2 regions of the Margalitia sp. FSL K6-0131 genome follow, and region 2 is predicted to be linked to the other one. Evidence: a T-box and tRNA genes for the amino acid it is inferred to sense, from the RefSeq annotation. Region 2 holds a T-box; the other holds one or more tRNA genes.

Region 1 (4,419 bases), 260 kb from region 2:
GAGAGCCGCAGTGAATAGGCCCAGGCGACTGTTTAGCAAAAACACAGGTCTCTGCGAAGCCGCAAGGCGAAGTATAGGGGCTGACGCCTGCCCGGTGCTGGAAGGTTAAGAGGAGGGGTTAGCGTAAGCGAAGCTCTGAATTGAAGCCCCAGTAAACGGCGGCCGTAACTATAACGGTCCTAAGGTAGCGAAATTCCTTGTCAGGTAAGTTCTGACCCGCACGAAAGGCGTAACGATCTGGGCACTGTCTCAACGAGAGACTCGGTGAAATTATAGTACCTGTGAAGATGCAGGTTACCCGCGACAGGACGGAAAGACCCCGTGGAGCTTTACTGCAGCCTGATATTGAATTTTGGTACAGCTTGTACAGGATAGGTAGGAGCCTTTGAAGCCGGAGCGCCAGCTTCGGTGGAGGCGTCGGTGGGATACTACCCTGGCTGTATTGAAATTCTAACCCGCACCCCTGATCGGGGTGGGAGACAGTGTCAGGCAGGCAGTTTGACTGGGGCGGTCGCCTCCTAAAGAGTAACGGAGGCGCCCAAAGGTTCCCTCAGAATGGTTGGAAATCATTCGTAGAGTGTAAAGGCACAAGGGAGCTTGACTGCGAGACCTACAAGTCGAGCAGGGACGAAAGTCGGGCTTAGTGATCCGGTGGTTCCGCATGGAAGGGCCATCGCTCAACGGATAAAAGCTACCCCGGGGATAACAGGCTTATCTCCCCCAAGAGTCCACATCGACGGGGAGGTTTGGCACCTCGATGTCGGCTCATCGCATCCTGGGGCTGTAGTCGGTCCCAAGGGTTGGGCTGTTCGCCCATTAAAGCGGTACGCGAGCTGGGTTCAGAACGTCGTGAGACAGTTCGGTCCCTATCCGTCGTGGGCGTAGGAAATTTGAGAGGAGCTGTCCTTAGTACGAGAGGACCGGGATGGACGCACCGCTGGTGTACCAGTTGTCTTGCCAAAGGCATCGCTGGGTAGCTATGTGCGGAAGGGATAAGTGCTGAAAGCATCTAAGCATGAAGCCCCCCTCAAGATGAGATTTCCCATAGCGCAAGCTAGTAAGATCCCTGAAAGATGATCAGGTTGATAGGTTCGAGGTGGAAGTGTGGCGACACATGGAGCTGACGAATACTAATCGATCGAGGACTTAACCAAAATATAAAGTGGAAGCGCCTTGCTCATCGGCGTATGAATTTCGTAGTCGCAGGCTCGAGATAAAGGAAACACAGTGAGGTAGTTCACGAACTGATGTTGACTTATCGTAGGGAGGAGACGGAGAAATTCACTAGCCGATAGGCGCTGGAGCTGGATTGAAAAAAGCGAAACTCAGTTTTACTTCTTCTTCTGCAGTATTTAGTTTTGAGGGAATAAAATGAAGAAATTCTAAAAAAACCCTTGAAATTTAGCTGAAAATCATTATAATTAAGTTTGTCTTAATGAAATGAACTGCTTATAAGCAGTGAAGCAAAAGAAACAATATCCGGTAATTATGGCGAGAAGGTCACACCCGTTCCCATCCCGAACACGGAAGTTAAGCTTCTCAGCGCCGATGGTAGTTGGGGGCTCTCCCCCTGCAAGAGTAGGACGTTGCCGGGTTTAGATTATTCCGCAGTAGCTCAGTGGTAGAGCTATCGGCTGTTAACCGATCGGTCGTAGGTTCGAATCCTACCTGCGGAGCCATTGCTTCCATAGCTCAGCAGGTAGAGCACTTCCATGGTAAGGAAGAGGTCACCGGTTCGAGCCCGGTTGGAAGCTTACCTAAACAGCATCTAGATTGGCCCGTTGGTCAAGCGGTTAAGACACCGCCCTTTCACGGCGGTAACACGGGTTCGAATCCCGTACGGGTCACCACTTTAATATATTTCGGAGGATTAGCTCAGCTGGGAGAGCACCTGCCTTACAAGCAGGGGGTCGGCGGTTCGATCCCGTCATCCTCCACCATATTTTAAAAAAAATGCCGGCCTAGCTCAATTGGTAGAGCACGATCGAATATGCTACGAAGCGACGCTTCAGCGTATAGCTCGAGTTGCTACTTGGATAAGCTTTCTGAGAGCTGGACGACAATTATTTGCGATAATTTATCAGCAGTTAACATCTTTTAATAAGCCGGCCTAGCTCAATTGGTAGAGCAACTGACTTGTAATCAGTAGGTTGGGGGTTCAAGTCCTCTGGCCGGCACCATTCCTTATCGGAGGGGTAGCGAAGTGGCTAAACGCGGCGGACTGTAAATCCGCTCCTTCGGGTTCGGCGGTTCGAATCCGTCCCCCTCCACCATTTTAAAGTTATATTTTTTTAAAACTGTGGACATAATATAAATGTCTTTTTTCTTTTCAATGGGCTATAGCCAAGCGGTAAGGCAACGGACTTTGACTCCGTCACTCGTTGGTTCGAATCCAGCTAGCCCAGCCATTTTTTTTTGCCCTTTTTTGATTCATATATATTGAACTTTAGTACATAATAAAGAGGCATAGATATGCGAGCCATTAGCTCGCACGAGTAATCTACGAAGCGAAACATCAGCGTACAGCTTGAGCTGCTACTTGAATAGGCATACTGAAAGCTTGACGACGTAGATGTTCTTAGGAAAGAAGCATAAAATCTTTTCTACAATCTATATTACGAGCCATTAGCTCAGTCGGTAGAGCATCTGACTTTTAATCAGAGGGTCGAAGGTTCGAGTCCTTCATGGCTCATCCATCCTTTAAGGTCTTGATTGAAAAAATCAGGCCTTTTTTTGTTTTAATAAGCAGTTATATCTCTTAAGCGGACACTGAATCCGTTATTCTTATTAAATGCCCATATTTTAAACGTTTAGCGGACATAGATTCCGTTATTTAAGAAAAATCACATCGAAATCACTGCTTTTTTGTAAAATAGCGGAACCTATGTCCGCAAACTCAAGGAATTATCGTGTTTTGTCACAGATAAAGGAACTAGTGTCCGATAAACTTTGTACAAGACGAAAAATATTATAACGATGGAACTTCATATGCTTTTGATTTGCTAGTGTTTGTTTATTTACAATGCTTCTCCACATGCTATTTTAAAACCTTATTCCAGAAAACCCCTTCCTTCAAATTTCAAAAAATATCCACCATAAAATTACGAAAACAACAAAATCCTAATGTATAATGAAAGAATAAATTTCATTGGAGGTCATGGATGACAGAGTTATTTAGGCTTTTAAAAGGCGGTAATAAATCAGCTTTATTAGCCGCTATAGTAAATACAATTATTTCTATAATAAAAGGTATTGCCTTTTTTCTCACAGGCAATGTTGCGATGTTTGCGGAGACGATGCATAGTTTAGGGGATGCAGCAAATCAGCTATTTGTATTTATTGGATCGGCTTTAAGTAAAAAGGCTCCTACTGATCGTTTCCCAAATGGATTTGGAAGACTGGTAAACCTTGTATTACTCGGAGCAGTTTTAATAGTGGGGATTATGTCATTCGAAACAATAAAGGAAGGATTTCATCATATCATCCATCCTACCGTTTCACATGGGTTTATTATTAATATCGTTGTGTTAGGTGCAGGTGTAATACTAGAATCTTTTGTTCTTTTTAAGGCGATGAAGGAAATCGTACACAGTGTAGGTGTCGAGGCAAAAGGATTCGGAATTGTTATACAAAGTATGAGAGGTTTTTCGAAAGCAAAACCTGCGACGAAATTAGTGTTTTTGGAAGATACGGTTGCTACAGGCGGAGGCTTGCTTGCCATTATAGCCGTGGTTATTTCTCATTTTACTTCTTTTCATCAGGCAGAAGGAATAGCGTCTATCTTAATTGGTGTGATGATGTTTATTGTCGTTGGTAAAGTTTTTCTAGATAATGCTGCTGGAGCATTAGGTGAAGCAGATGAAGAAATGGAAGATAGAATCGGCAAGATTGTTATGAATGATCCTTCTGTAAAAGATATTCAGGATGTTACCGTAATCAAAGAAGGTGAGGATCTCCATGTAGAACTTGAAATTGAGGTAGATCCAACTTTAACCGTGGCAGAGGCAGATGACATAAAAGATCGATTGGAACAAAGAATTATGGAGGAAAACGGAGTAGTAGATGTTTTAATTGAGTTTGATGAAGATGATGGGGTAACTAATTGGAAAGAAGATAAGGAAAAAGAGTGAACAATACTGACTGGCTGTGAGAAATTTTCACAGCTTTTTTAATTGAATATATATACAGAAAGTTGTCGAGTTGAGTCATTTCTTTTTCCTGTATACAATAAGCGTATAAGGGAAAAGGAGGGTTTTATATGAAAAAGAATATTTCGATTCTTGGTGTCCCGATGGATTTAGGACAGACTCGCAGAGGGGTTAATATGGGACCGAGTGCGATTCGGTATGCGGATGTTGTAGAGCGTATTGAAAAGCTTGGATACGAAGTTCATGATATGGATGATATAGAAATTGGCAA
Region 2 (4,419 bases):
GTAATATGGCGGTTGAAATGCTTTCATATTGCCATTCATTTTCATTTCCCCTTAAGTATTTTGTGTTAAATCTAATACCTCATTCTCTAAGAATCTACTTCATCAATCTATAATCAGCCTTGCTTTATTGGACATTTTTTGTCATCAAATACAAAAACCACTAGCCACCACTATCAGAACCTTTTCATTGACGACCATAGGTCTTAAATGCTTTATATAGTCCACGATCATCACACCTTTAACAAGTACTCCTCCAATTAATTCGATTCTTTGTGGATTATATCCTCTTTAATGAAAGCGATCTTTTTATGATTGTTAAACATGGATGTTATCTTTACTTAGCGGACACCAGATCCGTTATTTTGTGCAAAATAGGCAAATCAACCAAATTTGCGGACATAGGTTCCGTTATTTTGTATAAAAGCAGTGATTTCCTTATGTTTTTTCGAAAATAACGTACTCAGTGTCCGCTAAGACTTCAAAATAGGGGTATTTAATAAAAATAGCGGATTTCAGGTCCGCTAAAAAATATATCTAGTTTTAGATTACACTCTTTCCAATTTAACAAACTTCCGCTTCCCAATCTGAATAACGGGTTCTTCCTTAATATCCACCAGTAAATTTAGATCAATCACCTTTACTTCGTTTATCCTCACTCCGCCATTTTGGATCATTTTCTGCGCTTCTGTTTTAGATTTTTGTAATTTTAATTCTGTCAGTAAATCAACTATGGGAACTTCCATTTCTCCCTGCCATTTTACAACAGGGATATCATCAGGCAATCCCCCTCTTTGAAATACTGCTTTAAAGGCTGCTTCTGCACTTTCTGCCTCCTGAGCATGATGAAAGCTGCTTACAATCGTTCTAGCCAGAAGCATTTTGGCGTCTCTCGGGTGGAGTTTTCCTTGAGCTAATTCTTCTTTTATTTGCTTTTTCCGTTCAAGCGGCAAATCTGTAACAAGCTCAAAATATTTTACAATTAATTCATCTGGGATGGACATCGTTTTTCCATACATATCGCTTGGGCTATCATCCACACCAATATAATTATTTTTGGATTTAGACATCTTTTCTACGCCATCAAGACCCTCTAGTAATGGAAGTAAAATAACAATCTGTTTTTCTTTTCCGAAATGCTCTTGCAGCTGTCTTCCCATTAAAACATTGAAATGCTGGTCAGTTCCGCCAAGTTCAACATCACTTTCCAGTTCAACGGAATCAAACCCTTGCATGAGCGGATAGAAAAATTCATGCAAAGAAATGGGCTTCCCTGCCCGAAAACGCTCTGAAAAATCATTTCTTTCGAGTAATCTCGCCACTGTGATACTGGATGCTAAATGAATAATATCTTCCAGATTTAATCTGCTGAGCCATTTTGAGTTGTAATGCAGCTCAACCTTCTCCATATCTAATACTTTGCCAAATTGTTCGAAATAGGTTTTTGCGTTATTTTTTACTTCTTCATTCGTTAACTGTTTTCTCACCGTTGATTTTCCTGTCGGGTCCCCTATCTTACCTGTAAAATCCCCTATAATAAGCTGAATCGTATGTCCATTCTGCTGGAACTGTTTAAGCTTATTTAAAACAACCGTATGACCTAAATGAACATCAGGAGCGGAAGGATCTAATCCTAATTTCACCTTCAACGGTTTGTTTTTTAGGATGGACATAGCAATTTTGTTCTTTAGCTCCCAAGCAGGAATGATTTCCTTTGATCCGCTGCTATAAGTGTCAAATTGCCTCTCCACTTCTGCTATTTGTTCGTTCGTAAGTTGTTCCAAAAAGTTTTCCAAAATACTCTCCTCCTATCTCAAATGTGAAAGCGCCTTGCTCATCGGCGTACGGATTTCGTAGTCTCAGGCTCGAGATAAAGGAAACCGTGCTGAGGTATTCCACGAGCTATTGAAAATTGAACTACCATTTTCACCGAGTAAAATTTGAAGTGTAATTTTACCTGATGTTGACTTATCGTAGGGAGGAGACGCAGAAATCCGCTAGCCGATAGGCGCTGAAACTAGACGTAAAAAATTTTTTTAAAGTTATACACAAGGATATATTTTATAAATATAAAAAACCACGCCCCGAAAAAAGGGACGTGGTTAACGCGGTACCACCCTTATTGAAGATTTCTCTTCCGCTTCATTCGAATAACGGTTCGTCCGTTCTTTACTACTATCCGTTCGCAAAGAAAGTTCATGGAGGTAATTCGCCCTTATCTTTATACTGATTTTCACCACCACCAGCTCTCTGCTACAGGGAGATAAGAAACTACTTATTCCAATCATTACCTTTATATTGTAAATATTTCATTTATACTAACCTAAATTAGGGGAAAATTCAAACTAATTTTTGCGTATTTTATCCTAACCTATTTAATTTTTGTAAGATTACCCACATTAAATCTTTTGGTAGTTGCTTCCCCATTGATTGTTTCCCAAGATACTGTTACAACTTTAGAGCTTAACGCTTTTTTTACGTCTTCATCGTTTAATCCTTTTGAATAATAAATGAACTCGTAACTATAATTTGCAAAGTTTTCTTCTGCGTTATCCTGCTCCCACCCAGTCATATGTATAACCCTCGTTTTATCAATTGTATTAATTACTTTCTCAATATCTGGTATTACTATTTTCCGAGAAGTAATACCATTTGATTGCTTCATATCTATTTTATAGGTCAATATTCTAAAATCACTTATGCCGGAGTCTTCATAATTCACTCTTTCAAGTCTATTAAATTCATCTTCCGTTAGCTTTGAAATATTAAATTTAATCGTAATGGTCGGCTCCTCTACATTTTCCTTTTTGTAGAATACGATGGCAATTATCATAATAATTAATACTATCGGCACTACTGCCTTAAGATATTTCCCCATTTCGCACCCCCCATAAAACATACATACACTTAAAAAAACTCGTTTAATCCATTCGCAAAATAATCGTATTCCTTATTATTAAGAATTTTCTCCCCGTAACCCTCGAAGAAAGTTTCTCTATCTATATCATTTTCAAATAAATGGGGTTTAGGACGGATAGCCAATGAAAGATCATATCTAGGGTCACCGTTGGCTCCCCCACTCCAATCAATGATGCCTGAAATGACGCCATTAGAAACTAAAACGTTATCGATTGTAAAGTCTCCATGAATCAGTGCTTGTTTAGCCATGCTAGGTTTATTCGTTTTAATTTTATCTAACAATGCTTTATTTCCATCCACCTTGTAATGATTTAAATTATATTCAGCATGAAGTAGCATATCGTCAATCCATGGCCGCTCACTTTTTAGTCGGTCGGGGCAAGGGGTTGAATGGATTTTGGATAGGATATTTCCAAAATGAAAGATCAATTCCCTTCTTTTGTTTTTATTCTTTTGATTGGATATAGCAGTTCTTAAAGTTTCTCCCTCTATGTACTCCATGAGAACCCAACATTGATCATATTGTTTTTGTTTAACAAACTTCATTGCTTTCGGAACAGGCAGATTGGTTTCATTTGATAAACAATCTAATACAGATACTTCTTTGTTTAACCATGAACAAAATAACTCTCCCTTCGCCCTTTTCAGCACATAGATGCCTTGATTGCTTTCAAGTATGCCAACATCGGAAGTATAACCCTGTCTGGGGAATTGAATAGAGTTAATATTTTTTACATACTCTAATATTTCTGTTGGGATTTCCCCAATTAGAATCGGTTGCAATTTAGAATACCTCCTCGCAATTAATTTTCCAGCCATTTATCCACCCCGATTACATTATAAAAACCCGAATCTATTCATTACTTTTCTTTGAAACTGATTCATTATAAGCTTCTGAACCATTCTTAGGAATGCTTAAAATCATCCAATCTTTATCTTTTAATTGTTTACCAATATATAAGATTTGCCCTAAGTGATAACTAATGTGAGCTACTTCCGTTTGAATTGCTTGCAGAACACTTAATGGTTGCTGTCTTAGCGTTACCGTTTTATGTAAGTCTTCTGGCTGGAAATTCTCCAATGTGTGAAAAAGCAATTTCCAGCCATCTTCCCAAATTTTCATAAGTTGTTCCTGAGGCTCCATATCATCTACAAATTCCGAGTCCCTATTTCTATATGGTTTTTCTCCATCTGCAGTTAAAAAATCCACCCATCGAGAGTGCATATTCCCACTTATATGCTTTATTATTATTGCGATATTATTAGATTCTTCACTTGGCTTCCAGTGTAATTCTTCTTCTGATAATTGCTTAAAAGCCTTCTCTGCTCGTTCCTTAAAATGCCTAAATTGCTGCGTTACAATAGATAGGTATTCTTTTTCTAATTGATTCAAAGCTTTTCCTCCTTATTTATTCAAAATTATTTGGGGATGACCATTCATAAGTGTTAAATAACTTTCACTAATTACGTAAGGCCATTGCGATCGTTTAAGATATAATAAAA

Evidence for each region. The T-box of region 2 lies ahead of tyrS (tyrosine--tRNA ligase). A T-box ahead of a tRNA ligase gene usually reads a tRNA of that ligase, here a tRNA-Tyr.
Region 1: it has a tRNA-Tyr gene. The T-box ahead of tyrS (tyrosine--tRNA ligase) is inferred to sense a tRNA for this amino acid. The anticodon was not compared.

What each region holds. Positions count from the first base shown of each region.
Region 1 covers NZ_JBBOZS010000001.1:185,185-189,603, forward strand. The annotation lists rRNA gene NSQ59_RS00985 (23S ribosomal RNA) at 1-1,154, shown strand, start outside; rRNA gene rrf (5S ribosomal RNA) at 1,479-1,595, shown strand; tRNA gene NSQ59_RS00995 (tRNA-Asn) at 1,605-1,679, shown strand; tRNA gene NSQ59_RS01000 (tRNA-Thr) at 1,682-1,754, shown strand; tRNA gene NSQ59_RS01005 (tRNA-Glu) at 1,776-1,850, shown strand; tRNA gene NSQ59_RS01010 (tRNA-Val) at 1,865-1,940, shown strand; tRNA gene NSQ59_RS01015 (tRNA-Thr) at 2,105-2,180, shown strand; tRNA gene NSQ59_RS01020 (tRNA-Tyr) at 2,190-2,273, shown strand; tRNA gene NSQ59_RS01025 (tRNA-Gln) at 2,334-2,408, shown strand; tRNA gene NSQ59_RS01030 (tRNA-Lys) at 2,620-2,692, shown strand; gene NSQ59_RS01035 (cation diffusion facilitator family transporter) at 3,162-4,130, shown strand; gene rocF (arginase) at 4,259-4,419, shown strand, end outside.
Region 2 covers NZ_JBBOZS010000001.1:444,790-449,208, reverse strand. The annotation lists gene NSQ59_RS02310 (antibiotic biosynthesis monooxygenase family protein) at 1-39, opposite strand, end outside; gene tyrS (tyrosine--tRNA ligase) at 546-1,793, opposite strand; T-box leader at 2,087-2,294, opposite strand; gene NSQ59_RS02300 (hypothetical protein) at 2,369-2,875, opposite strand; gene NSQ59_RS02295 (phosphotransferase family protein) at 2,905-3,699, opposite strand; gene NSQ59_RS02290 (DUF1572 family protein) at 3,770-4,309, opposite strand.